Regions from separate parts of the Streptomyces sp. AM 2-1-1 genome, predicted to be linked through region 1. Evidence: riboswitches for the same ligand, from Rfam matches in the RefSeq annotation. Region 1 holds a riboswitch; each other region holds the start of a gene.

Region 1 (7,063 bases):
CATTTCGGCGGCCGAGAGGGACTTGCCCTCGAACTCGTACTTGCCGTCCTTGTAGAACTCGGACGCGGCGGCGTCGATCGCGAGGGCGACGTCGCGGCCGGGGACGAAGCCGGCCTCCTTGATGGCCTCGACGATGAGGTCGAGAGCGGCACGGTTGGAGTCCAGGTTCGGGGCGAAGCCGCCCTCGTCACCGAGGCCGGTGGAGAGGCCCTTGGACTTCAGGACCTTCTTCAGCGTGTGGTAGACCTCCGAGCCCCAGCGGACGGCTTCGGAGAAGGACTCCGCGCCGATCGGGGCGATCATAAACTCCTGGATGTCGACGTTGGAGTCGGCGTGCGACCCGCCGTTCAGGATGTTCATCATCGGAACGGGCAGCAGGTGCGCGTTCGGGCCGCCGAGGTAGCGGAAGAGCGGGAGGTCGGAGGCCTCGGACGCGGCGTGGGCCACGGCCAGCGAGACGCCGAGGATGGCGTTGGCGCCGAGCGAGCCCTTGTTCTCCGTGGCGTCCAGGTCCAGCATCGCCTGGTCGATCAGGCGCTGCTCGGTGGCGTCGTAGCCGACGAGCTCCGGGCCGATCTGCTCGATGACGGCGAGGACGGCCTTCTCGACACCCTTGCCCTGGTAGCGGTTCAGGTCGCCGTCGCGAAGCTCGACGGCTTCGAACGCGCCGGTGGAGGCGCCGGACGGAACGGCAGCACGGCCCGTGCTGCCGTCATCGAGACCAACTTCGACCTCGACCGTGGGGTTGCCCCGCGAGTCGAGGATTTCCCGGGCTACGACGACGTCGATGGACGGCACGAGCATCTCCTTCTGGAATGTGACGCTGACTGTGCGGGCTCTGGAGCCTTGCGACTAGGCAGTGTCCGGATCAGGGTCGGTCAGGACGCGGCGTCCGGCGCGGTGCGTCGCGAGGCGCCGGAGCGTCCTCATCTCGGAGCGATGCGGACGTTTCGGCAACGCCGCGAGGTTCCGTTGCCGGACTTCGTGACCCCGGCCATGATCCGCCGGACACTGCCTAGAGCCTAACCGGACACAGGAGATCGGTCGGCCGACCGTCCAGTGACACGACGAGCCTACACATTGTTTCCGTACGGAACATAACAGCGAGCGGTACGGCGCCCGGCAGTTCGCGGTACGGCGGGCGACGTGGGCCGCCGCCGGGCCTCCGTCCCCGTTCTCCCGCGTTCCTCCCCTCCCGCCGTGCCGCCTCCTCCGCGCCCATGTCCGCACCCGTCGGCGGGCGGCCGCTCCGTGCGGGAAAAGGCCCTGGCCCGGCGTGCGGGGGGAGTGCGCGCCGGGCCAGGGAGTGGAAGGGGGTGCCGCCGGACACCCCGGTTCCGGGAGGAGAGGTTCGTGCTTACTTCAGGTGGAGCTGCTGACCCGGGAAGATGAGGTCGGCGTCGTCGACGATGTCGTGGTTCAGCTTGAAGAGCTTCTGCCAGCCACCCTTGACGCTCTGCTTCTGGGCGATCGTGCTGAGGGTGTCGCCGGTGACGACCTTGTACTCGCCGTCGCCCTTCTCGACCTTGCCGCCGGTCGGCGTGGTGACGGTCTCGGACTTCTCGGACGCGGCCGGGCGGTCCTCGCTGCGGGAGGCCGTCTGCGACTCCGAGGCGCGGTCCGACTGCGGGGCGGCGGAACCGCTGCTCTGGCTGGAGCCGGTGCTCGTCGAGGTGTCGGTGCTCTTGGGGGTCTCGGCGGTCGAGGAGGAACCGGTGCTGACGCCCGGGTCCACACCGTCGTTGGTCAGGTTGCCGGCACCGGCGCAACCCCAGGCGCCCGGGCCCTGGAGGTCCAGCAGCACCTCGGCGGTGGCGATCTGCTGCTCCTTGGTGGCCAGGTCGGCGCGGGGGGCGTACTTGGTGCCACCGGCGGCGGCCCAGCTCGACTGGGAGAACTGCAGGCCACCGTAGTAGCCGTTGCCGGTGTTGATGGACCAGTTGCCACCGGACTCGCACTGGGCGACGGCGTCCCAGGTGGCGACGGAGGCGGCGGAGGCGTTGGTGGCGCCCATCAGCGGGAGGGCGATGGCGGCACCGGCGACGCCGGCGAGCGTGGCCATACGGACGGCCTTGGACGAGCGGCGGTGCTTACCGTTGGACAGCAGCATGGAACGTCTCCTCACCGACGCCTACGAGGTGAGCTGTCGGGTTCGGGCCAATGAGTTGCCCGGCGACACGTCCTTGCGTGTCGCTTCACCCCTAGCCGGTCCCGGCCTGCCCGTCGTTCGCGACGGGCCGTCCGATACCGGCGGCTTACCTGGGTCCCCCGCTCCTGCCTACGGCGCTTTACGCGTCTGTTCCCTTCGACCGACGGCAGGATTCGGCGTGACGATCGACGGGGCCCGCGGTGCGAGCGGTTCTGACCGTAAACACAGGCAACCCCGACATTCAATGATGGACATATCGGATAATCAGACCTTACTGGCCATGTCCGAATAACCGTTTCCGCAGGTCACGGCGGACGTTCGCGAAGTGCCGCGACCGCGACGCGCCCGAACAGCGAAGAGACCCATGTCTCACTTTCTCAAAAGTGGACATAGGCCCCTTAACTACCCACCCATTTGGGGGGTTTTCCCGGATTGGATCACTTGGTGGGAGCGGCCTCCGCGACCCCGGACGTGGCCTCCGCCGTACCGTCGGCGGCCCCCGTCGTCCCTGACGCGGCGTCCGTCGCACCGGCGGTGGCGCCCGGGGTGGCGGGGGCCGGCGTCGCGCTCAGGTCCAGCTCCTGGCCGGGCAGGATCAGATCGGGGTTCGAGCCGATCACGTCCTCGTTGGCCGCGTACAGATCGGTCCAGCCCTCGGCGAGGTTCTGCGTGTCGGCGATCGCCGAGAGGTTGTCCCCGGACCGGACGGTGTAGGTCCCGTCCGCGGCGAGCGTCGCGTCGTCGCGCGCGTCGGTGGCACCGCGCGAGGCGTGCCGGCCGGAGTCGCGCGAGGTGTCCGCGGCGGCCTCGCCCGCATCGGGCGTACCGCGGTGCTTGCCGCCCGTCGTGGAGTCGCCGGTCGCGGCGTCGGCCGCACCGGCCGTCGCGCCGTCCGCGGCGGCGTGCTTCCCGCTCTTCCCCGGCGCGGTGGCGCCCGGCGTGGCCGAGCCGGTCGGCGAGGGGGTGGCGGAGGCGTCGGAGCCCGGTGTGGCGGTGGAACCGGTCGTGGAGCCCGCCGCCGAGCCGTCGAAGGAACCCGAGGTGCCCGAGGAGCCGGCGGAGTCCGTCGACCTGGCGGCGCCGGGGGCACCGTCCGCGTCCGGGATCGTGCCGGCCGAGGCGCCCGCGTCCGCGGCGGAGGTGGAGCCCGGGTCCACCCCGATGAGGGAGCCGGCGGGAGCGAGCCCGCCGATCACCGCGCACCCGGGCCACGCCTGCGGGCCCTTGGCGTCGAGGACCTTCTCCGCCACGGCTATCTGCTGCGTACGGCTGGCGAGGTCCGCGCGCTGCGCGTAGTCGGTACCGCCGTAGGCGGCCCAGGTCTCCTCGGAGAACTGCAGTCCGCCGTAGTAGCCGTTGCCGAAGTCGGCGCTCCATGCGCCGCCGCTCTCGCATTCGGCGACCTTGTCCCAGGTGGTCGCGTCCGCGGCACCGGCGCCGGTCGCGGCGAGGAGCGGAATCGCCAGGGCGGAGCCTGTCACGCCGGCTGCGACGACGATGGCGGGTGCCTGGCGAGGGCGGCGGTGTCTGCCGTTCGCGGAGCCCATGGGAGTGCCTTCCGTGTGACTGACGGGTGAACTGATGCGTCGAACCGTGAACCTAGCGGGGTTCGAACGCGTGTCACAAGTCGATGCCTCGCGGATCACATCAACATCACAGAGTTGACGGAGCGTCACTTTCATCGAGCGTCCGACCCGGTGTGAACTCGACCGGAAGGGTGCGCAGTCCACGCATGATGAGCCCTCCGCGCCACCGCAAATCGGCCATTTCTCCCGCGAGCCGCAGGTCAGGAAGGCGCCTCAGCAGGGTGGCGAGGGCGGTCCGTCCCTCCAGCCGGGCGAGCGGCGCTCCCACGCAGTAGTGGATGCCGTGGCCGTAACCGAGGTGCGGATTGTCACGCCGTGCGAGGTCGAGCGTGTCGGGGTCCGCGAAGCGCGCGGGATCCCGGTCGGCCGCGGCGAGCACGACGAGGACGGGGTCGCCGGCCGCGATCCCCTCGCCGCCCAGGGTCAGCGGCTCGGTGGCGTACCGCCAGGTGGCGAGTTCCACGGGGCCGTCGAAACGGAGCAGCTCCTCGATGCCGGTCGCGAGCAGCTCCTCCTCCCCCGCTTCCAGCGACGCTTCGAGGCGGGCGCGCTCCTCGGGGTGGCGGAGCAGGGAGTAGGTGCCGTTGCCGATGAGGTTGACGGTTGTCTCGAAGCCGGCGAAGAGGAGGATGAAGGCCATCGCGGCGGCCTCGTTCTCCGTGAGGTGCTCGCCGTGGTCGCTGGTGCGGATCAGCTCCGAGATCAGGTCGTCGCCCGGGTTCTCCCGCTTGCGGTGGATCAGTTCCGCGAGGTAGGCCCGCATCCGCTTCACCGAGCGCGCCACGCCGCCGCGCGGGCCTCCGCCGTGGCGGATCATCATGCCCGCCCAGTCCCGGAAGTCGTCCTGGTCCTCCTCGGGCACGCCGAGCAGGTCGCAGATCGCGTAGATGGGGAGCGGGAAGGCGAAGTCGTGGATGAGGTCGGCGGTGCCCTCGGCGACGAACCGGTCGATGAGCCGGTCCGTCAGCTCCTGCACGCGGGGCGCGAACGCGGCGACCCGGCGCGGCGTGAACGCCTTGGACACGAGCCGGCGCAGCCGGGTGTGGTCGGGCGGGTCGATGTTGAGCAGGTGGGTCATCAGCTCGGCCTTGCGCTCCCCCGGGATCCCGGTCTTCCCCTTGGTGTGCGCCGGCCCGGCGTGGTGGACCGGGTTCTTGGAGAGCCGGTGGTCGGCGAGCGCGAGGCGCGCGTCGGCGTACCGGGTCACCAGCCAGGCCTCCACCCCGCTGGGCAGCGTGGTGCGGTGCACCGGGCTGTGCTCCCGGAGCCAGGCGTACGCGGGGTAGGGGTCGGTGGCGAACTCCCAGGTGAAGAGCTCGGGGGCGGCGGGCGCGCGGTGCGCGGGGCATCCGGCGGGCGCCTCGGGGGTGGGGTCGCCGGGAGCGGGGTCGCCGGGTGCGCTGTCGTTCACTGGTCGATCACTCGTCGACGGTACTCGGGGCGTGCACGCCCTCCGCGGCGAGGATGGCGTCCCGGTAGGCGCGGGCCGCCGCGCGCAGGGCCGCCTCCGGGTCGACGCCCTCGGCCTCGGCGCGGACGGCGAGGGCGAGGAGTTCGTAGCCGAGGGTGTCGCCGGTGGGCGGGGCGACCTCCAGGGTCGTTCCGCGGACCCGGCCGGCGAGCTTCGCCGCGAGCGCGAGCGCCGGCTGACCGAGCGGAACCCCTTCGGTGACCGAATCGCGTTGCTTCTCGACCGCCTTGGTGCGCAGCCAGTGCGCGTGGACGTCCTCGGGGGTCTCTGCGGTCGCGTCGCCGAAGACGTGCGGGTGGCGGCGGATCAGCTTCTCCACCAGTCCGCCCGCGACGTCGTCGACGGAGAAGGGCGCCTCCGCGTCCTCCTCGGCGATCCGGGCGTGGAAGACCACCTGGAGCAGTACGTCGCCGAGCTCCTCGCGGAGTTCGTCGCGGTCGCCGGCCTCGATCGCCTCGACCAGTTCGTACGTCTCCTCGATGGCGTACGGGGCGAGGCGGCGGTGGGTCATCTCCGAGGTCCACGGGCAGTCGCGTCGGATGACGTCCATGACCTGGACCAGGTCGAGGAGGCGCGCGCCCGGCAGGTCGTACGAGCCGGGGAGCAGCTCCAGGTCCGGCATGTGCACCCGGCCGGAGCCGCCGAGGCGGGCGAGCCCGTCGGTGAGCCGCTGGTCGCCCTCGCCGCCGACCAGTACCACCACGGTCCGGCCGCCGGCGCAGGCGTCGACCAGCTCCTCGGCGGTCGGAGCGGTGTGCTCGACGGTGACGCCGGCCTCGCGCAGGTACGGCAGTTGTACGTGGTCCGGGGCGCCGCAGAGCACGCGGTCGGCGGCGCGCAGCGTCTGCCAGGCGGGCCAGGAGAGCAGTCCGGGGGCGACCCGGTGGCTGGCGGTGAGGAGGACGACCCGGCCGGGTGCTTCAGCGTTCACCCCCCGAACCTACCCCGCTCGCGCACGGCGCCGCCGGGGGGCCGCCCCTGGCACGGACGCGGGCCGGGCCACCGGTCACCCCGCCGGGTCGGTCTCCACCTGGCCGGCCGCCGCGTCCTCGGTGCCGGGCGGCTTGGCGAGCCAGGGGGACTCGTAGGTGCCGAGGCGGACCTGCCGGTCGTCCCAGGCTCCGTAGCGCGGGTTGACGTCGATGTGCAGCGACTTCGACGCCTCGGCGAGCGCAGCGGTCACCTTCTGGGTGCCGGCCTCGGTCTGGAGGTCCGCGCCGAGCGCGGCGGCCAGCTTGGGGAGCTGGACCTCCTGGCGCAGGTCGCCGTCGATCTGGCCGGGGGAGATCCAGCGTTCCTGCAGCAGGGTCTCCCGCAGCTCGTCCTCGCCGCCGTACTGCGCGACGGCCGCCCGGTGCACCTGCTGGAGCTCCTTGCGGCTGACGGTCACCCCGTTGTCCTCGGCCGCCCGGTCGAGGACCCGGCCGAAGATCAGCCGGTGCAGGGCGGCGCGCGGGAGCTGGCCGGAGCCCTTCACCAGCTGGGCGGCCTGCGGCGAGTTCTGCTGCGCGCTCCGCACCTCGGCGACGTCCGCCTGGAGGGTGGAGACCTCGATCCGCTGCCCCCCGACGATCGCGGCGGCGCCGGGGTGGGCCTCGCTCCCGCAGGCGGTGAGGACGGGCGCGGCGAGCAGGAGTGCGGCGGAGAGGGTGAGCGCGGTGCGACGACGGCGGTGCAAAGGAGCCTCCCGATGAGAGTTTGTGCATCAGTGCACAAAGCCTTGCGGTGATCGATGTTAGGCAGTGGTGGCCATGGGGGCCACTGGTTCGACCAACGATTCGGGAGGAGTTGGGGATGTGGTGCGGCGGCGGCTCCCGCGCCGGCCCCGTCAGCCGCCGCGTACGACCCGCTGGTGCG
Region 2 (7,063 bases), 2.1 Mb from region 1:
TCGCCCGCGTACGCCTACGAGAAGGCACCGGACCAGGAGCACTTCCTCGGTGTCGAGCAGACCCGTGAGCTCTTCAAGAAGTCCTTCGCGGGCGGCAACCGGGCGCGCTGGCGCCTCAACCACTCGCCGCTCTTCCTCGACTTCCTGGAGGGCAAGGCGGACTTCTCCTGCACCGCTTGGGCCATCCCGAACTACTCCCTCTTCGGCTGGCAGCGCCCCTGCTACCTGATGAGCGACGGGTACGTCCCCACGTACCGGCAGCTCATCGAGGAGACCGACTGGGACAAGTACGGCCGGGGCAAGGACCCGCGCTGCGCCAACTGCATGGCGCACTGCGGCTACGAACCCACCGCCGTGCTCGCCACCATGGGCTCGCTCAAGGAATCGCTGCGCGCAGCCCGGGAGACGGTCACCGGCAACCGGTAGATCCGGGGAGGGCGGTCGTGGCCGGGCACCTGGGCCGCGACCGCCCTCCGTCACCAGAGAGGGGGCACCGACATGACCTTGCTGGAGTCCATCGGGGGACCCGGGGACCTCGCGCCGCTGAGCGCACCGCAACCGACCGAACTCGCCTCGGACATCGAGTCTTTCCCCGTGCAGGCGATCTCCCGCAGCGGCGGCCGCCTCGGTCCCGACCTCGGCGTGGTCGAACTCGCCGTCGCCCTGCACCGGGTCTTCGACTCGCCGCGCGACCGCATCCTGTGGGACACAGGTCACCAGAGCTGCGCGCACCAGCTCCTCACCGGCCGCCAGGACTTCTCCCCCCTGCGCGCCAGGGGCGGCGGCCTGTCGGGCCACCCCTGCCGTGCGGAGTCCGCGCACGACGTGATCGAGAACTCGCCCGCCTCCACGGCCCACGGCTGGGCGGACGGCCCAGCCAAGGCGAACGACGTGCTGGGCAGGGACGACCACGTCGTCGCGGTCACCGGTGACGGCGCCCTCACCGGCGGCATCGCCCGGGAGGCGCTGAACAACATCGCCCCCGGGGACCGGCGGGTCGCCGTGGTCGAGGACAACTGCCGTACCGGAGGCGACGGCCGGGCGGTCGGGCAGGCGCTGCGGGACGCGGGGGCGGACGTACCCTTGCGGACCTTCGGGATTCCCGGGGAATTCCTCGCCCACGCCAAGCGCGGCGAGGTACTGGCGGACATCGGGCTGACCCCCGTGGAGATCGCGGGCGGGATCGGCGCGGCCCTGACCGGGCGGTCCGGAGTGGGTGGCGCGGCGGCCGGGAGCTTCGGGGAACGAGGACGAGTGGCGCGCGGAAAGAAGAAGGAGACGAGCGGCGAATGAAGGACGACAGGGAAGGCGGCGCCGCGGGCGCCGGCAAAGGATTCGACCTCACCACGCTGCTCGCGGAGCGCGGCGCGGAGCGGTACGACCTGCACACGCGCCATCTCAACCACCAACTGCCGCGCATGCTGCACACCATCGGCTTCGACAAGGTCTACGAACGGGCCGAGGGCGCGTACTTCTGGGACGAGGAGGGCAACGACTACCTCGACATGCTCGCCGGATTCGGCGTGATGGGCCTCGGCCGCCACCACCCGGTCGTCCGCAAGGCGCTGCACGACGTGCTCGACGCCTCCCTCGCCGACCTCACCCGCTTCGACTGCCAGCCGCTGCCGGGCCTCCTCGCCGAGAAGCTCCTCACCCACAGCCCCCATCTCGACCGCGTCTTCTTCGGCAACAGCGGCACCGAGGCCGTCGAGACGGCGCTCAAGTTCGCCCGCTACGCCACCGGAAAACCGCGCATCCTCTACTGCACCCACGCCTTCCACGGCCTGACCACCGGCTCGCTCTCGGTCAACGGCGAGGACGGCTTCCGCGACGGCTTCGCGCCGCTGCTCCCGGACACCGCCATCGCCCTCGGCGACCTCGACGCGCTGCGCCGCGAACTCGAACGGGGCGACGTGGCGGCGCTGGTCGTCGAACCCATCCAGGGCAAGGGGGTGCACGCCTCCCCGCCCGGCTTCCTGCGCGAGGCCCAGGACCTCCTGCACCGCCGCAAGGCGCTCCTGATCGCCGACGAGGTGCAGACCGGCCTCGGGCGTACCGGCGACTTCTACGCCTACCAGCACGAGGAGGGCGTCGAGCCCGATCTGGTTTGCGTGGCCAAGGCGCTCTCCGGCGGCTACGTGCCGGTGGGGGCGACGCTCGGCAAGGACTGGATCTTCAAGAAGGTGTACTCCTCCATGGACCGGGTGCTGGTCCACTCCGCGAGCTTCGGATCGAACGCCCAGGCGATGGCGGCGGGGCTCGCCGTCCTCTCGGTCATGGAGGACGAGGAGACCGTCGCCCACGCCCGGCGTACCGGCGACCTGCTGCGGACACGGCTCGGCGCGCTGGTCGACCGGTACGAGCTGCTCCACGAGGTGCGTGGGCGCGGGCTGATGATCGGCATCGAGTTCGGGAGGCCCTCGTCGATCAAGCTGCGCGGGCGGTGGACGATGCTGCAAGCCGCGCGGAAAGGGCTCTTCGCCCAGATGGTTGTCGTACCGTTGCTGCAGAAGCACCGGATCCTCACCCAGGTGTCCGGCGACCACCTCGAGGTGATCAAGCTGATCCCTCCCCTGATCATCGGCGAGCCCGAGGTCGACCGCTTCGTGACCGCCTTCGAGTCGGTGATGGACGACGCCCACGGCGGGGGCGGCTTGATGTGGGACTTCGGGCGGACCCTGGTGAAGCAGGCGGTTGCGGGCCGGTGACCCATGGAGACCGCTGGACCACCTCGGAGCGGTTTGCCTCTGAGGCAAGAAATTTGCCTCAGAGGAAAGTCGGTGGCGCAATGGAGACATGAATCCTCCCGACGGAGGGGTGGCCGACGACCTCCCCGGCGTCGCTCCCCGCCTGCGCGAACTGCGCCGGAGCCGCAGCCTCACCCTGGAGGCCGCCGCACAGCGGGCCGGACTCTCCCCGGCCCACCTCTCCCGGCTCGAGACGGGGAACCGGCAACCCTCGCTGCCGGTGCTCCTCGGTCTCGCCAGGATCTACGGCACGACCGTCTCCGAACTCCTCGGCGAGATCCCCCCGGAGCGCGACGCCATCGTGCGCGGCGGCCGCTTCGACGGACCGGAGGCGGACGGCTGGATGTACCGCCGGGCCGGCGGCCCGGGCCGCGCCATGCAGGCTCTGCGGGTACGCGTCCCCTACGGCGCCCAGGGCGACCTGGTGCGCGTCCACCCGGGGGAGGAGTGGCTCTGCGTTCTCGAAGGGCGGCTCCGGCTCAGCCTCGGTGAATCCGCGCACGAACTCGGGCCGGGCGACAGCGCCCACTTCGACTCGCTCACCCCGCACCGGATCGCCGCTGCCGGCCCGGAGGGCGCCGAGCTGATCTTCGTGCACACCCTGTTGCAGAGCCCCGCCGCCGAGCTGTGCCTCGGCGACGGGACCCGTCGGCGCTGACCGCGCCCGGCGCCCACGCCTCGCCATCACCTCCGACGCCCGGACCCCGGGCGTCCGGCAGAGAGGACCGTCATGTACGACTCGGAGCACTACGACCCGCTGACCCCCCGGCCGACCGGTGAGGTCCGCGACACCCACGAACGGAAGATGCCGCGCGGGGTGGTCATCCGGCTCATCGCCTACCTGGTGGCCGGACACGTCGTCGCGGCCTTCCTGTACATCCTCTTCGCCGTGGCCGGAGGCAATCAGTAGCCGGACCGGTCTCCCGACGGGTACGGACGTGCGGGTGCGGACTGATCCAGCAGTCGCTCGCGCAGCCGCTCCCGGGTCTCGCCGGAGAGCCCCAGCCCGTCCGCGAAGTACCGATCGGTGGTGCCCCAGTTCTCCTCGATGGTGGCGAAGGCGGCGTCGAGGTAGTCGATGTGCGCCCCGAAGAGCGGGTTGAGCAGGCTCATCACCTCGGTGGAGACGACCGGGTCGGCGCTGTCGCCGCGCCGCAGCCGGTACCGGCGGTGGGCGTCGTTCGACTTGAGGTAGTCCGCCGCGATCGCGTCGCGCTCCACCCCGACCGCGAGCAGCGTCACCGCTATCGTCAGGCCCGCCCGGTCCTTGCCGGCGGCACAGTGCATGAGCGCCGGCACGCTGTCCCGCGCCAGTGCGTGCAGCACGCGGCTGTGCTCGGTCGTGCGGTCGGTGATGATCGAGCGGTACGAGGCGAGCATCCGCTCCTTCCCCTTGCCGTCGGCGAGCAGCGAGCGCAGCTGCGCGATGTCGCCCTCGCGCACCAGACGCCAGAATCCGGCCCCGTCGGCCGGGTCCGAGAGCGGGATGCGGACGTTGCGCACGCCCGCCAGCTCCACGTCGAAGCCGTCGAGCTTCTGATCGGCCGCGTTGCGGAAGTCGAAGACCGTGTGCAGGCCGAGCCGGCCGAGGAAGACGGCGTCCTCGGCGGTGGCGGCGGCGAGGTGACCGCTGCGGAAGAGCCTCCCGTGTCGTACGCGCCGCCCATCGGTGGTGGGCAGCCCGCCCACGTCCCGGAAGTTGCGGACCCCGCTCAGCTCGGGTTCGGCCGGCGAGAACTGCGGCACCTGCGTCACAGCGGCTCCTGAGTGCTCCAGCGCGCCGGCGCTGCTCGCCGACGTCGGCTCGTCGCGACCCTACGACATCCGTTCCCGGAGCCGGTGTGCCGACGGTGGGTCCGGACGGCTGCGTGACCCCCTTCAGGGCCGCGTGCGACATGTCCGTATTGTAGTTGTTTAACCCAACATCACCCGTTTATAAGGGAGATGGCGGGTGATCTCGTGAGCGGGATCATATCGGTGACGGTGCGTGGCCGTGAGGCCGGGGGGACGTCCGGCCGTCACGCGGAAATTCAAGATCGCGAATCCACGGAGGGTGACGGGAAAACGGGGCCGATATCAGCGCACGGATTCCGTTCCGGTTGCCACGGCTTGTTCCGTCCGACCCGGCTCGATTACGTTCACCCTCAATCCGGACGGACCGCCTAATCCTGCCGCCGCCCGGAATTCGAACTCACCTATGCGTGGCAGGAGCGGGGGACCCAGGTAAGCCGCCGACCGGAGTTGTTCCGGACGGCTCGGGGTGAAGTCGCGTTCAGCGCGACCGGGCATCTCCAGCCCGAACCCGACAGCTCACCTCGTAGGCGCCGGAGAGGAATTCCCCATGCCCATCCCGGGTAACCACCGTCGTAAGAAGTCCGGCCCGATCGCTCGCGGCGTCCTCGCCGCAGGAGCCGGCGGCGCTGTTCTCGCCCTGCCGCTCCTCGGCGCCACGGGTGCCCACGCCGCCGAGCGGACGGCCCCCGCCGCCGCCCAGTCCGCGCCGGCCGCCCAGCAGTCCGCCACGACCTACCGGGTCGTCTCCGGCGACTACCTGGCGAAGATAGCCGCCCAACACAAGATCAAGGGCGGCTGGGAGAAGCTCTACCAGGACAACCGCGAGGTCGTGGGCGACAACCCGAGCCTGATCCTGCCGGGCATGAAGCTGACGCTCGGCGCCCACGCGTCCACCTCCTCCCCGGCCGCCTCCGCCGCGAAGGCCGAGACGGAGACCGGGGCGAAGACGGCGACCACGACCGGGACGAAGGCCGCCCCGGCGACCACGACGGAGTCCGCCGCGCCGGCCACCAAGGCCGCCGACAGCAACAGCTCCGGCTGGGTCACCCCGATCGCCAACGCGACCGTCACCACCCAGTACCACGCCTCCGGCTCCATGTGGTCCAGCGGCTACCACACCGGCTCCGACTTCAGCGCCGCCACCGGCACCGTCATCCGTGCCGTCGGCCCGGGCACCGTCGTCTCCGCCGGTTACGACGGCGCCTACGGCAACGAGGTCATCATCAAGCACGCCGACGGCATGTACTCCCAGTACGCGCACCAGTCGCAGCTGATGGTCTCGGTCGGCCAGACCGTCACCGGCGGCCAGCAGATCGGTCTCTCGGGTGCCACCGGAAACGTCACCGGCCCGCACCTCCACTTCGAGATCCGCACCACCCCGAGCTACGGCTCGGACGTGGACCCGATCGCCTACCTGCGTTCGCACGGCGTCTCCATCTGAGACAGAAACCATTGACGGTCGTCACGATCCGTCAGGGTTCGAGGGGCGGTACGCGCAAGCGTGCTGCCCCTCCACTTATTCCGGCTTTACCAAAACCTGACCGGGTGGTCTATCTCACCCACCGTCAACCCCCTCTTTCGGTCGCGTAGGTCACACGGGAAGGGGCAAGATACGTGGCCGTGGCAATCGATTCGAGAATCCAGAAGACAGACATCATCGGGTCGTACGCGGCGATCGGCGACAGTTTCACCGAAGGTGTCGGAGACCCCGGACCCGACGGGACCTATGTCGGCTGGGCGGACCGCTTCGCGGTCCTCCTGGCGGACCAGCTCCCCGCCCTCGACGGGGCGACGCACTCCGATTCCCCGCACGGAAATTTCCGGTACGCCAATCTCGCGGTACGCGGCCGGCTCCTCGACAGAATCGTCGCGGAACAGGTACCGCGCGCCAAGGAGCTCGCACCGGACCTGGTGACCTTCTGCGCCGGAGGCAACGACGTCATCCGCCCCGGCACCGACCCGGACGACCTGGCCGAACGCTTCGAGCGCGCGGTCGCCGAACTCACCGACGCGGTCGGCACCGTCATGGTCACCACCGGGTTCGACACCCGCGGCGTACCGGTGCTGCGCCACATGCGCGGCAAGATCGCCACCTACAACGTCCACCTGCGCGCCATCGCGGACCGCTACCACTGCCCGGTCCTGGACCTCTGGTCCCTCCGCTCGATCCAGGACCGGCGCGCCTGGGACGACGACCGGCTCCACCTCTCCGCCGAGGGGCACACCCGGGTGGCACTGCGCGCCGCGCGGGTCCTCGGCATGGACACCCCGGCCGATCCCGACCAGCCCTGGCCCCCGCAGGCCGAGCGGAACACCTACGAAGTGCGGCGCGACAACATCCAGTGGGCCCGCGAACACCTCGTCCCGTGGATCGGCCGCCGACTGCGCGGCGAATCCTCCGGCGACACCGTCGCCGCGAAGCGCCCGGACCTGCTGCCGCTCTGAGCGGCGCGGCGCCGCGGGTCCGCTACACCAGGGGAAGGCGGGGGCGTGACGGGCCCGGCGGTGCCGCACCGCCCGCC
Region 3 (7,063 bases), 1.1 Mb from region 1:
CGTTGCCGAGGGAACCGAAGTTGCCGTGTCCGTCGACGAGCGGAAGCCGCATCGAGAACGGCTGCGCCATGCGCACCAGGGCGTCGTAGATCGACGCGTCCCCGTGCGGGTGCAGCTTGCCCATCACTTCGCCGACCACACGGGCGCACTTGACGTAGCCGCGGTCGGGGCGCAGTCCCATCTCGTTCATCTGGGACACGATGCGGCGGTGGACGGGCTTCATGCCGTCGCGCGCGTCGGGCAGGGCCCGGGAGTAGATCACCGAGTACGCGTACTCGAGGAAGGAGCCCTGCATTTCGTCGACGACGTCGATGTCGAGGATCTTCTCCTCGAAGTCGTCCGGCGGCGGGGTTTTCGTGCTGCGGCGGGCCATCGCGGCTGCGACTCCTTCACAGATTCTGTCGGGCAACCTGAGGTTCTGACGCGGACCATTGTGGACCGCCCCGCCGACAGCGCCGACCTCGACCCGTCCCAGCGCCCTGCCCGGGGCCGCCGGAGCGCCCGCCCCCGGGGCCTTCGCAGGGCGATCGACGCCCCGGCCCACCCCCGGTGCGCACGCGCCGGCACCACGCGTCAACATCAGTCGTCGACAACAACCCCACAACACCGAAGGAACGGGAACTTCGCCAGGTCCCCGCGCGCTTGCTTACAGTGGCAGGTCTGGCAGAAAGTCCAGTACCGCGATCGAAGGGACGTACATGCCCATGGGTCACACGGCCACCGCACAGGCCGGCTCCGGCGGCCTGACAGCGACCGAGCACCGTCTGGCCAATGGCCTGCGCGTGGTGCTCTCCGAGGACCACCTGACCCCGGTCGCCGCTGTCTGCCTCTGGTACGACGTCGGCTCCCGCCACGAAGTGGCGGGGCGCACGGGTCTCGCGCACCTCTTCGAGCACCTGATGTTCCAGGGCTCGGGGCAGGTCAAGGGGAACGGCCACTTCGAGCTCGTCCAGGGCGCGGGCGGTTCGCTCAACGGCACCACGAGCTTCGAGCGCACCAACTACTTCGAGACGATGCCGACCCACCAGCTGGAGCTCGCCCTCTGGCTGGAAGCCGACCGCATGGGCTCCCTCCTCGACGCGCTCGACGAGGAGTCCATGGAGAACCAGCGGGACGTCGTCAAGAACGAGCGCCGCCAGCGGTACGACAACGTCCCGTACGGCACCGCGTTCGAACGCCTCACCGCCCTCGCCTACCCGGAGGGCCATCCGTACCACCACACCCCGATCGGCTCCATGGCGGACCTGGACGCGGCGACGCTGGAGGACGCCCGGGCGTTCTTCCGTACGTACTACGCGCCCAACAACGCGGTGCTCTCCGTCGTCGGCGACATCGACCCCGAGCAGACGCTCGCCTGGATCGAGAAGTACTTCGGCTCCATCCCGTCCCACGACGGCAAGCAGCCCCCCCGCGACGGCACCCTCCCCGGGACCATCGGCGGGCAGCTGCGCGAGGAGGTGCGCGAGGAGGTCCCGGCCCGCGCGCTGATGGCGGCCTACCGCCTGCCGCACGACGGCACCCGCGAGGCGGACGCCGCCGACCTGGCCCTGACCGTCCTGGGCGGCGGCGAATCGTCCAGGCTCCACAACCGCCTGGTACGCCGTGACCGCACGGCGGTGGCCGCCGGGTTCGGGCTGCTGCGGCTGGCCGGCGCGCCCTCGCTGGGCTGGCTGGACGTCAAGACGTCCGGCGGCGTGGAGGTCGAGCGCATCGAGACCGCGGTCGACGAGGAGCTCGCGCGGTTCGCCGCCGAGGGCCCCACGCCGGAGGAAATGGAACGCGCGCAGGCCCAGTTGGAGCGCGAGTGGCTGGACCGCCTCGGCACGGTCGCCGGCCGCGCGGACGAACTCTGCCGCTTCGCCGTGCTGTTCGGCGACCCGCAGCTCGCGCTGACGGCCGTCCAGCGGGTCCTGGAGGTCACCGCCGACGAGGTCCGGGAGATCGCCGCCGCCACGCTGCGCCCCGACAACCGGGCCGTGCTCGTCTACGAGCCCGTCGAACCGGCTGAAGCCGACGCAGACGCCGGTAGCGAGGACGGCGTGGACGCCGACGCCCACGAGGAGGCCGGCAAGTGAGCGACGCCGCCGTGACTGGAGTAGCCATGGACTTCCACCCGCAGCCGACCCCGGGTACCGCCCGCCCCTGGGCCTTCCCGGCCCCCGAACGCGGCACCCTGCCCAACGGGCTGACCGTGCTCCGCAGCCACCGCCCCGGCCAGCAGGTCGTCGCCGTCGAGATCCACCTCGAAGCGCCGCTCGACGCCGAGCCCGAAGGGCTCGACGGTGTCGCCACCATCATGGCGCGGGCCCTCTCCGAGGGGACCGACAAGCACAGCGCGGAGGAGTTCGCCGCCGAGCTGGAGCGGTGCGGTGCCACGCTCGACGCGCACGCCGACCATCCCGGTGTGCGGGTCTCCCTGGAGGTCCCGGCCTCCCGGCTGGCCAAGGCGCTCGGGCTGGTGGCCGAAGCGCTGCGGGCCCCCGCCTTCGCCGACAGCGAGATCGAACGCCTGGTGGGCAACCGCCTCGACGAGATCCCGCACGAGCAGGCCAACCCCGCGCGCCGCGCCGCCAAGCAGCTCTCCAAGGAGCTGTTCCCGGCCACGGCCCGCATGTCACGCCCGCGCCTGGGCACCGAGGAGACCGTGCGGCGGATCGACACCGCCGCCGTGCGCGCCTTCTACGACGCCCACGTCCGCCCCGCCACGGCGGTCGCGGTCATCGTCGGCGACCTCACCGGCATCGACCTGGACGCCCTGCTCGCCGACACCCTCGGCGACTGGTCGGGCAACGCGGGCACCCCCCGCCCGGTGGCCCCGATCACCGCCGACGACACCGGCCGCGTGGTCATCGTGAACCGTCCGGGCGCCGTGCAGACGCAGCTGCTCATCGGCCGCATCGGCGCCGACCGGCACGACAGCGTCTGGCCGGCGCAGGTCCTCGGCACGTACTGCCTGGGCGGCACGCTCACCTCCCGGCTCGACAAGGTGCTGCGCGAGGAGAAGGGCTACACCTACGGCGTGCGCGCCTTCGCCCAGGTGCTCCGCTCCACCGCCGGTGGTCCGGACTCCGGCCCGGCCGGTGCGGCGATGCTGGCCATCAGCGGCTCGGTGGACACCGAGTCCACCGGCCCCGCCCTCGACGACCTCTGGAAGGTCCTGCGGACCCTCGCGGCGGACGGGTTGACCGACGCCGAGCGCGAGACGGCCGTGCAAAACCTCGTGGGGGTCGCCCCGCTCAAGTTCGAGACGGCGGCCTCCGTCGCGGCGACCCTGGCCGACCAAGTCGAGCAGCAGCTGCCCGACGACTTCCAGGCCCACCTGTACGCGCGACTCGCCGAGACCGGCACGGTCGAGGCGACCGCCGCCGTGGTCAGCGCGTTCCCGGTCGACCGACTGGTGACGGTCCTGGTGGGCGACGCGGCGCAGATCGCCGAGCCGGTCCGCGCGCTGAACATCGGCGACGTGACGGTCGTCAACGGCTGACCGGTCGTCAACGGCGGTCCGGGCAGCTCCCGGACGTACGGCGCGGCCCCGGCGGGAGCGATCTCGCCGGGGCCGCGCCGTATGTCCGCTTTGATGGGAAGATCCACGTCTGCCCTGTGGGATGTATGACAAAACCCCTTGTCCGTTTGGTGATCGAAAGCGCCTCGGCCTAGCGTCGATCCGGCTGTCCGTCGACCGTGCACCGCAATCGTGGTGCCGGACAGTCATCGCCGAGTCCCCGTCCGGCGCGAGCCTGGGGAGCCGGGGACCCGTGATGTCCCTGGGGTGAATCGGGTGCACCGCGTCTCGTGAGAGGTGCGAGCGCCCGTAGGAGACCTTCCTGCTCCGAACCCGTCAGCTAACCCGGTAGGCGAGAAGGAAGGAAAGGATCCGCTCCTCCATGGCGTTCACCCGTGCCACCGGGACGCATCGCGCCCCGGGCCGTCTGACGCGTACCACCGCCCGGTTCGCCGGCGTCGCGGCGCTCGCCGCCGCCGGCGTCGTCGGTTCGACGGCCGCTCCCGCCCTCGCAGCCGACACCGCCGCTTCCTCCGCGGACACCGCGACCTCCTCGGCCGAGACGACCGGACTCGTCCGGGCCGTGTCGCTCGGTGACTCCGTCGCCGCCCGGATCGCCGACCAGGCGGCCGCCCAGCAGCGTCACGCCGACGCCGTGGAAGCCCGTGCGCGGGCGAGGGCCGAAGCCGCCGCACGGGTCAGGGCGGCCCACGAGGAGAAGGCGCGAGCCGCCCGGGCCGCCGAGCGCACCCGCCTGAACTCCTTCCACCTGCCCGTCGCGGGCTCGTACGTCAGCACCGGCTACCAGTCGAGCGGTTCCCTCTGGTCCTCCGGCAGCCACTCGGGCATCGACTTCCACGCCGCCGTCGGCACCCCCGTCCTCGCCGTCGGGGCCGGTACGGTCGTCGAGGCCGGCTGGGGCGGTTCGTACGGCAACAACATCGTGCTGCGGATGGCGGACGGTACGTACACCCAGTACGGCCACCTCTCCTCCCTCGGCGTCTTCGCCGGGCAGCGCGTCTCCTCCGGGGAACGGATCGGCCTCGCCGGCGCCACCGGCAACGCCACCGGCCCCCATCTGCACTTCGAGGCCCGGACCGGGCCGGAGTACGGCTCCGACATGGACCCGGTGGCGTACCTGCGGGCGCGCGGCCTCACCGTGTGACGAGCGTCCCGCCAGGAACGACGGGACGGCCCCGGCCGGACACCGCCCAGCGGTGTCGTCGGCCGCGCCACCCGACGCGGCGGGCCGAACCTGCCGAAGCCCCGGCCCCGTGCCGGGGCTTCGGCATACCGCCCGAAACCCCACCGGCCACCGACTCCTTCGGCAAAAGATATGTGTGAATTCCGGTACGCCATCGGAAATTCACGCAGATTGCAATAGAGTCACGGTGCAGGCTTCGATCGGCCGCGATTCGCGGGGATCAATGCGGAGGTTCGGACATGCGTATTCCCGCGCACTCGGTATGCACGGCAATCCGTGACGACATCGTCTCGGGTGTCTACGAACGCGGCAGCCGCCTCACCGAGGAGCTCCTGGCCCGGCGCTACGGCGTGTCCCGGGTGCCGGTGCGTGAGGCGTTGCGAACCCTGGAGTCCGAGGGCTTCGTGGTGACCCGCAGACACGCCGGGGCATGCGTCGCCGAGCCGACGGAGCAGGAGGCCGCGGACCTCCTGGAGGTGAAGCTGCTGCTGGAGCCGCTGGGCGCGGCCCGGGCCGCGCAGCGGCGCACCGAGGCGCACCTCAAGGTCCTGCGCGGGCTGGTCAAACTGGGACAGGAGCGGGCACGCCGGGGCGAGGGGGAGGACCTGCGCTCCCTCGGCGGCTGGTTCCACGAGACGCTCGCGCAGGCATCCGGCAGTCCCGGTCTCATCGCGCTGCTGACCCAGCTCCGGCACAAGATCGCGTGGATGTACGCGGTCGACCAGCCGGTCCGCCCGGTCGAGTCCTGGGCCGAGCACGGCGCTCTCGTGGACGCGGTGGCGCGGGGCGACGCGGAGCGGGCCCGCGGTCTGGCCGCGCAGCACGCGGAACGCTCGCTGGCCGCCCACCGGTTGCGGCGTCCGGCGCGTGCGGTGAAGCAGACCCGGGTGAGTACTTCGCAACATCCCGTAAACACCTCGGGTGTCCGGCATTAACAAAGCCGCCGTATACAAAGAGGAGAGCGAATTCCCGGGGAGTTTCTCCCGCCGCCCGAATTCCTCCGCCCGCGGCTGCCCGGTGAAATGACGGAGCCGCTCCGTCCCTGAGGAGCGGCGCGGCCCGGTCGTGCGCGGAATTCGGGCGCACTGCCCGACGGCTATGGGAAGTCAGACCGTTTCCGGGAGTTCGTCGAGCCCTTCGGAGACCAGCTTCGCCAGACGGTCCAGTGCGGCGTCCGCACCGTCCGCCTCGGAGGCGAGGACGATCTCCTCGCCGCCCTGTGCGCCCAGCCCGAGGACCGCGAGCATGGACGCGGCGTTGACCGGACTGCCGTCGGCCTTGGCGATGGTCACCGGGACTCCGGAGGCCGTGGTGGCGCGGACGAAGATGGAAGCGGGGCGGGCGTGCAGGCCTTCGGCCCATCCGACGTTGACACGGCGCTCAACCATGGTTCTGCCCTTCGTGAATCTGCGATGTCCTGACCGGTGATCGATTTGTCTAGACCATTGTGTCACGGGGTGCGGACCGGCCCACCTCCCGCCGACGGACGCCGGCCGGTGGGTTTCCCAGCCTGCCCCCGCACCGAATCCGCCGCTACCCGTGTCCAGCCGGGCAGGGGTGGCGCACGACACGGGTCATGGCGGATCCGCTCCGTCCGTACTCTCCGATCCCCGTCCCCGATCTCCGTTCCCGCCCGGCGCGCACCCGCCCCACCGCGCGGGCCCGCCGTACGCTTTCCGCATGCACCCCACGCCGGAACAGAGTCCGCATCACGCGTACCCCGACCACTGGGAAGCAGACGTGGTGCTGCGGGACGGCGGCACCGCGCGGATCAGGCCCATCACCCCGGACGACGCCGGACGGCTGGTCAGCTTCTTCGAACAGGTCTCCGACGAGTCGAAGTACTACCGCTTCTTCGCCCCGTACCCCCGGCTCTCCGACCGCGACGTGCACCGCTTCACCCACCACGACTACGTCGACCGGGTGGGCCTGGCCGTCACCGTGGGAGGCGAGTTCATCGCCACCGTCCGCTTCGACCGGATCGACGAGAGGGGCCGGCCCGCCTCCGCGCCCGCCGACGAGGCGGAGGTCGCCTTCCTCGTCCAGGACGCCCACCAGGGCCGCGGCGTCGCTTCCGTGCTGCTCGAACACATCGCCGCGGTCGCCCGGGAACGGGGCATCCGGCGGTTCGCCGCCGAGGTGCTCCCCGCCAACACGAAGATGATCAAGGTCTTCCGGGACGCCGGCTACACCCAGCAGCGCAGCTTCGAGGACGGCTCGGTCCACCTCACGCTCGACATCGAACCGACCGCCGCGTCCCTCGCCGTGCAGCGCGCCCGTGAACAGCGCGCCGAGGCGCGTTCCGTCCAGCGACTCCTGGCCCCCGCCTCGGTGGCCGTCGTCGGCACCGGCCGCGC
Region 4 (7,063 bases), 1.0 Mb from region 1:
TCCCCCGTTGCCCACCTGCCGGTACAGCGCGGCGAGGTGGGGGTGGAGCCGGAATCCGAGCCGGTTCTCCGCGGCCGTCAGTTGGAGGGCGGTGAGGGGTGTCTGGAGGCGTTCGCTCTTCGCGGCCTCGGCCGCGACCCGTCCGAGCAGATCGTCGAAGTCGTTCATGCGGCCCATCCTCGCCGCTCGGCCGTCGCCCCCACGGTCGGAGGGTCCGGCGGAGGGGTCCGTCGGGTCGGCCGAGCGCGTCCCCTCAGCCGAGGATGCCCATTCCGCCGGCCTCGGCCTCCGTTGCGGTGCCCGGGACGGTGACCTCGACGGGGCGGCCGAGGTCGGTGAGGGTCAGCGTGCTGACGGACGTGGCGGCGCCCTCGATCCGCAGCGACATCCGGATCCGCGTGGCGCGCCCGTGCCCGTCCACCCACACGTCGACGGGTACCGGGATCTCGCCGCCCACCATCTGGCGCAGCGTCTTCGCGGTCGTCAGCGACTCCTCGGACATCTCCAGCGTCAGGGCCTCGAAGGGGAGCCGGCCGCGGTAGTGCGTGGTCGGCGTGGAGCCCGTCTTCTCCTCGCCGGCCGCACGGAAGTCCGTGCCCATGGCGGCCTGCCGCAGCGTGTACTCGGGGTCGTTGGCGGGAGACCGGAGGATGTGCTGGGCTTCGAGGTCGTCCCGGTCGACGACGGACCACCCCCTCGTCCCGCTCCCTGCCGTGCCCCGCAGATAGACCTTCCCGTCGGCGAAGACCTCGTCGAAGCGGGCCGCCGACGCCGGCTCGACGTCTGTGGTGCCCCGGTGGTGGACGAAGTCGTGCGCGCCGCCGCCGGATATGACGTAGGTGGCGTCGGCGCCCGTGCCCAACTCCGTGCGGTGCGCGGTGCGTGCCGTGGTGCGGCCGGTCGCCTCGACGGCGGCGAGGACGAGCCGCGTGGGGTCGCTCTCCGGCGTGGGGGAGACGCTCTTCGCCGGGTTGATCGGGTCCGCCACACTCGCCCGCTCCGTCGCGCCCGCGCTCTCGGTGGAGGAGGACGTGCCGCAACCGCCCGCGAGCAGCGCGGTGCAGACGAAGGCGAGGGAGAGGGCACGGCGCAGCAAGGAGGGCTCCGGATCGTCAGGGGTGGGGCGCGCCCCCTGAGGCGGCGGGCCGGCGTGGTCCGCAGCCTACGTACCTGTGAGTCACCTGTGCGCCGTCGGGGCCCGCTCCGTACTCACCGCTCGTCGGCGAGCGCCTTCCGGAGGCGGTGGCCGCGGCTGTGCGCCGGGGGTCTGTACTCCGGAGCGCCCGGGGGGTGGGCGTACGCGTCGGGGCGGGCGCCGGAGGCGGAGTGGCCCTCGGACGTGATCACGGCAGATCCGCTGATGGTGCGGTCGCAGTCGACGCAGATGAGGGGGATCACTGGCGGGCCGCCCGCCACGCGCGGCTGAGACGGTCCGCGATCGCGCACTCCGCGCGGTCCGAGCGGCAGGCCGCGCATTCCGAGGTGTGGGTGATCAGGGTGCGGTACTCGGTGTCCCCGGGGGCGCCGGGGTCGGCCGGTTCTGCCATGTCGGTGCTCTTCCGTGTCGGGGCGGGATGGTCGATCTCGGCCCACACCCGGGCGATGCCGTCGGCACCGACCTCGTGGCCGAAGCGGTCACCGTGCGCCAGCGTCATGAGGATCGTGCTGTGGAGAGCGTTGCTCAGCGGAGAGGGGAGCGGGGCCTCCACCCGGACGGCGCCGGGTGCGCGTGTCACGCGTGGCTCGGTACCTGTCGCGGCGGCGAGCATGCCCGCGAGGGCGGCGACGCGCGGCGGTACGGAGGGCATGGCTCTCCCCTGGGTGATTGCCTCACACTTCGTGAAGCTGAATATTCAGCTTCGACCTGATGGGTTAGCTTTGTCAATGTCCGACTTCCACTGCTGGGAGCTGTGCATATGCCTCGCGACACCCCTTACCTCCAGGTGGCCGACGCTCTCCGCGACCGCATTCGGGCGGGCGAGTGGGCGGTGGGTGACAAGTTGCCGAGCCGGGCCCGGATCGCCGAGGAGTACGAGGTCGGCGCCTCCGTCGCGCAGCGCGCCATGGAACGGCTCACCATCGAGGGCATCCTCGAAGGCCGCTCCGGATCCGGTACCTACGTCCGCCGGCCGCGTGAGCGCCGGCGCATGATCCGCACCAGGCGTCCCGAGCACCGCGGTGCCTCGCCCTACCGTGCCGTCCTCAACCACCAGGACCACGAGGGGACGTGGGAATCGCGCTCCTCCGCGCGGACTCCCGCGCCCGAGCGCATCGCGAGGCGGCTGGAGATCGAGCCCGGCGACCTCTGCGTCGTCACCGACTACGAGTTCCTCGCCGACGGTCTCCCCGTCCAGCTCTCCCGCAGCTGGGAGCCGATGGCGATCACCGGCGAGACTCCGGTCGTGCTCCCCGAGATGGGTCCGCACGCCGGGATCGGTGTCGTCGAGCGGATGCGGTCGATCGGCGTGCTCGTCGAACGGGCCGTCGAGATCCCGCGCCCCGCCCGCGCGACGCAGGAGCAGGCGAATCTCCTCGGTATCAGCATCGGCGGCCTGATCACCGAAGTGGAGCGCACCTTCTACGACGTCGACGGCCGCCCGGTCGAGACCGCCGACATCGTCGTGCCGGACGTGCGGTGGGAGATCGCGTACGAGTTCGCCGTCCAGCGACGGGAGTAGGGGCGCGAAAGCACCGGCTCCCCTGCGACGGGGAGCGGGGCTGTGACAGGGCTCGGATCCGCACCCGGCCGGGGTCGGCGTGGCGCCGTACCGTCCGGACGCGACGGCGCCTCCGTCCTGTCTGCCGGATGGCAGGACGGGGGCGCCGGTGGTGGCGGGAGGGGACCGGAGCCGGGCCGGCCGGCTCAGGCGCCGGTCGGGGCCTTGGTGCCGGCGGTCCCGGCGCCGTCCGCGGCCCCACTGGCCTCGGCGGCCTCGGCCGTCTCGGGGGCGGCCTCCCCGGCCTCGGGGGCGGTCGTCGGCCGAGGCGCGTCGGCCGGCGCGGTGGCGGGTGCGGCGGCGGTTGCGGCTGCCGCCCGGGCCGCCGACGCGGCCTTGCTCTGGTAGACCATCAGCCCGATGAACCCGGCGAGGAAGCCGCTGATCAGGCCGGATATCGCGTTGTTCAGGGCGTTGGTGCCCTCGCCGTCCGGCATGCCGATGACGAAGTAGACCACCAGCGCGCTCATCAGGGCCCCGGCGAGGCCCCCGATGATCGCGCTCCCCGCCGAGGTACGTACCCGGGCCCCCAGCGACGGCTCCGACGGGGTGGAAGGGGCGGGAGTGAGCGGCGCGGTCATGGTGGAGTCCTCCGGGGGCGGGCTGCGGTGCGGGACCGGGGGCGCGTGGCCGACACCGGGGCAGGGCGAATCCGCCACCTCGGGGGCACATGTCCTCACGGGCAGCCCGCCGGTACCGGGGGATGCAGCCATATCCTTGGCCAGAAGAGGACGCCTGGCAACTACCTGACGTAAAAACAGCGTTGCATCAGTGGCTGCGATGTTTTGCCCCGAACTGCGCCTCGCCCCCCGTGGGATGACGTGCCCTCGCCGGAAGGCGAACCCGATCGGTGTGCTGCGGCGGGTGGTTGTGGTTCGTTCGGCCACGCTCTCGGCCGCATCCTCGGGCCCGCGCCCGGCCGCCCCGTGGTCGTCGCTTCATGCCGTCCGCGCGCCCGGCCGGCGCACGTGAGGGCGACGGCCGGCCGGGCCTGTCGGTCCGGGGAGGCGCCGGTCGTACGCCGGGTGGTCAGGAGCTCGTCCGGGATGCCGTACAGTTGTGTTCATCGACGCGGGGTGGAGCAGCTCGGTAGCTCGCTGGGCTCATAACCCAGAGGTCGCAGGTTCAAATCCTGTCCCCGCTACTGAAGGCCCGGGCCCGGCACGCACAGCGTGCCGGGCCCGAGTCGTTTCCCCGGACGCGTGGGGCCGCCCGTTCGCTCGGCGGCGCGTTCTCGCTCCTCCGACGGGACGGCGTAACGATCTGCCGCGCCAGGCATGAACCGGTCCCTCCGGGAAATTATTCGCACGCCCGGACGGTCGACGCCGTGTCGGCGAACGCGTGGGCGAGCCGGGGGTGAGGATCGGGGTGAACGCTCCGGTGCTTCCGTACGCGGTGCGCCGGCGCACGCGGCGCGGAGAGCACCCGTCCGGCCGAGTGGGTGGGCGTACTCCGGCGGTGGGGCGCTCGGCGGTGAGCCACACGCTCCCCCCAATGGACGACGGTGAGTCGCCGCTCGGCGCGGCTCGGGGCGGTCCGGGCGGGGCGCGGTAGGTTCCGCTGCCGTGGCGGGACAGGGCAGGAGAAGCGCACAGGTGGGGAAACGGCAGTACGAACGTGGCGGAGCCGCCGGGGATGTGAGTGCGCGGCGGTTCGTGCGGGTTCTGCCTGCCCTGCTCGTCGTGGGCGGGCTCGTCTTCGACATCGCCTCACCGCCCCGGTTCACCGCGGTGCCGCTCTTCGTCGCCGCTCCGCTGATCGCCGCGCCGTTCGCCTCCCGGGCCGGCACCGTCCGGGTCGGGGTGGTCTCGCTCGCCGCCGTCATCGCGATGCGGGTGTACGTGGGCACCCTCGGCGACATCGTGCCGATCATCGAGACGCTCACCGTGCTCACCGCGGCGGTGCTGGCGCTCGTCATCAACGGGGTCGTACGGCGCGGCAACGAACAACTCGCCTCCGCCCGGATCATCGCGGAGACCGCCATGCGCGCGGTGCTGCCCGTGCCGGCCGACCGGATCGGCGGCCTGCACGTCGCCGCACGGTACGAGGCGGCGCAGGCGGACGAGTACGTCGGCGGAGACCTCTTCGCCGTCGCCGACACCCCGTACGGCGTGCGGCTCGTCCTGGGCGACGTGCGCGGCAAGGGACTCGACGCGGTCGAGGCGGTGGCGGTGATCATCGGGGCGTTCCGGGAGGCCGCCGAGCAGGAACGGTCACTGGAGGGGGTGGCGCAGCGGCTGGAGCGCGCGCTCGCCCGGGACGCGGCGCGGCGCGGAGGGCTGGACCCGGTGGAGGGTTTCGTCACCGCGGTGCTCGCCGAGATCCCGCCCGGCTCCGCGACCGTACGGATCGTCAACCGGGGCCACCCCGAACCCCTGCTGCTGCACCCGGCGGGCGCGCTGGACGTGCTGCGGCCCCGTACGCCCGCGCTGCCGCTCGGCATGGCGCTGGGGGTCTGGCCGGACCAGGCGGACGAGTGGGACCTCCCCCCGGGCGCGACACTGCTGGCCTACACGGACGGGCTCTCCGAAGCGCGGGACAGGGCGGGCGTGTTCTACGACCCGGCGGAGCGGCTGCGCGGCCGGATCTTCCCCGGGCCCGAGGAACTGCTCTCGGCGCTCACCGACGACGTCCGGCTGCACACCGGTGGCCGCTCGACGGACGACCTCGCGCTGCTCGCGGTCGCCCGGCCGGCGGAGGACCAGCCGGAGCGCAGGACCACCGTGCCGATCGTGGGCCGGGGCAACGGCTGACGCCGTGACGTGGGCGTGGACACCGGTGGGGACAAGGGGCCCGGCCCGGGGTGGTTCCGTGCACCTCGGGAGGATCAGGGACGGGGCGACGGACCGTAGCGGGGTGGTGCCGCTCGATAACATATGACGCACCGTCAGAAAATCCGGGTTGCGGGACTGGGTCGCAAGTCGCCCCGATGGGGGCTGATATGCCCAGGTAAATGCCGTCCCTCAGTGGGGATGATCAAGGGGAACGGCTTGGAATCGAAGCCGTGTGTCTATTAACGTTCGATAACGCAGCGCGGTCGTCCCAGCCGTCGTCCCAGACGGCGCCGTGCGCGAGCGCCGAATTCCGCAAGGGAACCGGGGAACCACTACTTGGGGTGAATCGGACACCTGTGTCTCGTGAGAGACGTCAGGCGCCCGTAGGAGACCTTCCTGCTCCGAACCCGTCAGCTAACCCGGTAGGCGAGAAGGAAGGAAAGGAGTGCGCCCACGTGGCGTCCAATCAGCCTGCCCCCGAGGCCCCGTCACCCTTCATTCCCCGCGACGGCTCCGGTGCCCCCGGGGACGCCGGCGCGGCGTGGGAGGGGGAATGGAACCCCACCGAGGACTCCCTCCGGCCCGTGCGCGGCCGACACCGGGTGGCCAAGCAGCGGGGTCTCGCGCGTAGCTCCACCGTCCTCGGCGTCGGTGTCCTCGCGGCCGTCGGCGCGGGAGGCATGGCCACCGCGCAGAGCAAACCGCCGGTCTCCCTCTCTCTTCCCGATTCGCTCACGGACAATCTTCCGGACGCCAAGTCCCTTCCCGGGCTGGGCGCTCTGATCACCGCGGTCGGGTCCGGCGGCTCCGACGCCCACGCCGCCCCCGTACCCGTGGCGGCGGCCGCGCCGTTCACCACGGCCGGGCTCACCGCCGAGGAGACCCAGCAGGGGGCCACCGACGCGGGCGAGGCACTGCGCGCCCGCATCCTCCAGCAGGCCGAGCAGCAGCAGTCAGCCGCCGACGCGGACGCGAAGGCGGCCGAGGAGGCGGCGGCCGCCGCCAAGGCCGAGGCCGAGGCGAAGAAGCAGCGGGACGACGCCACGGCCAAGGCCGCGGCGGAGAAGAAGGCGGCCGAGGAGGCCGCAGCACAGAAAGCCGAAGCGGAGAGACTCGCCAAGCTCGCCGCCAGTTACGCGGTCCCCACCTCCTCGTACACGATCACCTCCACCTTCGGGCAGGCCGGCACGATGTGGGCCTCCGGGCAGCACACCGGCCTCGACTTCGCCGCCCCGACCGGCACCCCGGTCAAGGCCGTGCACGGCGGCACCGTCAAGTCGGCGGGCTGGTCGGGTTCGTACGGGTACCGCACGGTCCTGGAGCTCGCCGACGGTACGGAGATCTGGTACTGCCACCAGTCCTCCATGGACGTCGTCGTCGGCCAGCAGGTCTCCACGGGCGACACCATCGGCCGTGTCGGAGCCACCGGCAACGTCACCGGGCCGCACCTCCACCTCGAAGTCCACACCCCCGACGGCACCAGCATCGACCCGATGGCCTGGCTGACCGGCAAGGGCCTCACGATCTGACACCCCGGGGCGGGCGCCGTCGGGGCGCCCGCACCCGTCCGCG

The links. Region 1 has a riboswitch for cyclic di-AMP ahead of PZB77_RS11785 (transglycosylase family protein). Riboswitches for the same ligand answer to the same signal wherever they lie in the genome.
Region 2: it holds a riboswitch for cyclic di-AMP, as region 1 does, so the genes downstream of both, PZB77_RS02945 (LysM peptidoglycan-binding domain-containing M23 family metallopeptidase) here and PZB77_RS11785 (transglycosylase family protein) in region 1, are expected to answer to the same signal.
Region 3: it holds a riboswitch for cyclic di-AMP, as region 1 does, so the genes downstream of both, PZB77_RS06975 (M23 family metallopeptidase) here and PZB77_RS11785 (transglycosylase family protein) in region 1, are expected to answer to the same signal.
Region 4: it holds a riboswitch for cyclic di-AMP, as region 1 does, so the genes downstream of both, PZB77_RS16695 (M23 family metallopeptidase) here and PZB77_RS11785 (transglycosylase family protein) in region 1, are expected to answer to the same signal.

The regions. Positions count from the first base shown of each region.
Region 1 covers NZ_CP119147.1:2,791,052-2,798,114, forward strand. The annotation lists gene eno (phosphopyruvate hydratase) at 1-804, opposite strand, end outside; gene PZB77_RS11785 (transglycosylase family protein) at 1,358-2,110, opposite strand; cyclic di-AMP (ydaO/yuaA leader) riboswitch at 2,114-2,296, opposite strand; gene PZB77_RS11790 (transglycosylase family protein) at 2,587-3,696, opposite strand; gene PZB77_RS11795 (cytochrome P450) at 3,803-5,146, opposite strand; gene PZB77_RS11800 (nucleoside triphosphate pyrophosphohydrolase) at 5,154-6,137, opposite strand; gene PZB77_RS11805 (SurA N-terminal domain-containing protein) at 6,213-6,884, opposite strand; gene PZB77_RS11810 (serine/threonine-protein kinase) at 7,035-7,063, opposite strand, start outside.
Region 2 covers NZ_CP119147.1:701,654-708,716, reverse strand. The annotation lists gene hpnH (adenosyl-hopene transferase HpnH) at 1-426, shown strand, start outside; partial or broken gene PZB77_RS02970 (1-deoxy-D-xylulose-5-phosphate synthase N-terminal domain-containing protein) at 499-1,167, shown strand; gene PZB77_RS02965 (aspartate aminotransferase family protein) at 1,290-2,708, shown strand; gene PZB77_RS02960 (XRE family transcriptional regulator) at 2,797-3,405, shown strand; gene PZB77_RS02955 (DUF6126 family protein) at 3,478-3,657, shown strand; gene PZB77_RS02950 (tyrosine-protein phosphatase) at 3,651-4,502, opposite strand; cyclic di-AMP (ydaO/yuaA leader) riboswitch at 4,930-5,084, shown strand; gene PZB77_RS02945 (LysM peptidoglycan-binding domain-containing M23 family metallopeptidase) at 5,089-5,982, shown strand; gene PZB77_RS02940 (SGNH/GDSL hydrolase family protein) at 6,162-6,986, shown strand; gene PZB77_RS02935 (STM4011 family radical SAM protein) at 7,009-7,063, opposite strand, start outside.
Region 3 covers NZ_CP119147.1:1,652,987-1,660,049, reverse strand. The annotation lists gene PZB77_RS06990 (DNA topoisomerase IV subunit A) at 1-373, opposite strand, end outside; gene PZB77_RS06985 (pitrilysin family protein) at 699-2,075, shown strand; gene PZB77_RS06980 (pitrilysin family protein) at 2,102-3,484, shown strand; cyclic di-AMP (ydaO/yuaA leader) riboswitch at 3,703-3,872, shown strand; gene PZB77_RS06975 (M23 family metallopeptidase) at 3,885-4,667, shown strand; gene PZB77_RS06970 (GntR family transcriptional regulator) at 4,946-5,641, shown strand; gene PZB77_RS06965 (HPr family phosphocarrier protein) at 5,813-6,094, opposite strand; gene PZB77_RS06960 (bifunctional GNAT family N-acetyltransferase/acetate--CoA ligase family protein) at 6,387-7,063, shown strand, end outside.
Region 4 covers NZ_CP119147.1:3,830,928-3,837,990, forward strand. The annotation lists gene PZB77_RS16665 (hypothetical protein) at 254-1,096, opposite strand; gene PZB77_RS16670 (hypothetical protein) at 1,395-1,736, opposite strand; gene PZB77_RS16675 (GntR family transcriptional regulator) at 1,917-2,678, shown strand; gene PZB77_RS16680 (hypothetical protein) at 2,864-3,298, opposite strand; tRNA gene PZB77_RS16685 (tRNA-Met) at 3,788-3,861, shown strand; gene PZB77_RS16690 (PP2C family protein-serine/threonine phosphatase) at 4,313-5,470, shown strand; cyclic di-AMP (ydaO/yuaA leader) riboswitch at 5,783-5,935, shown strand; gene PZB77_RS16695 (M23 family metallopeptidase) at 5,947-7,020, shown strand.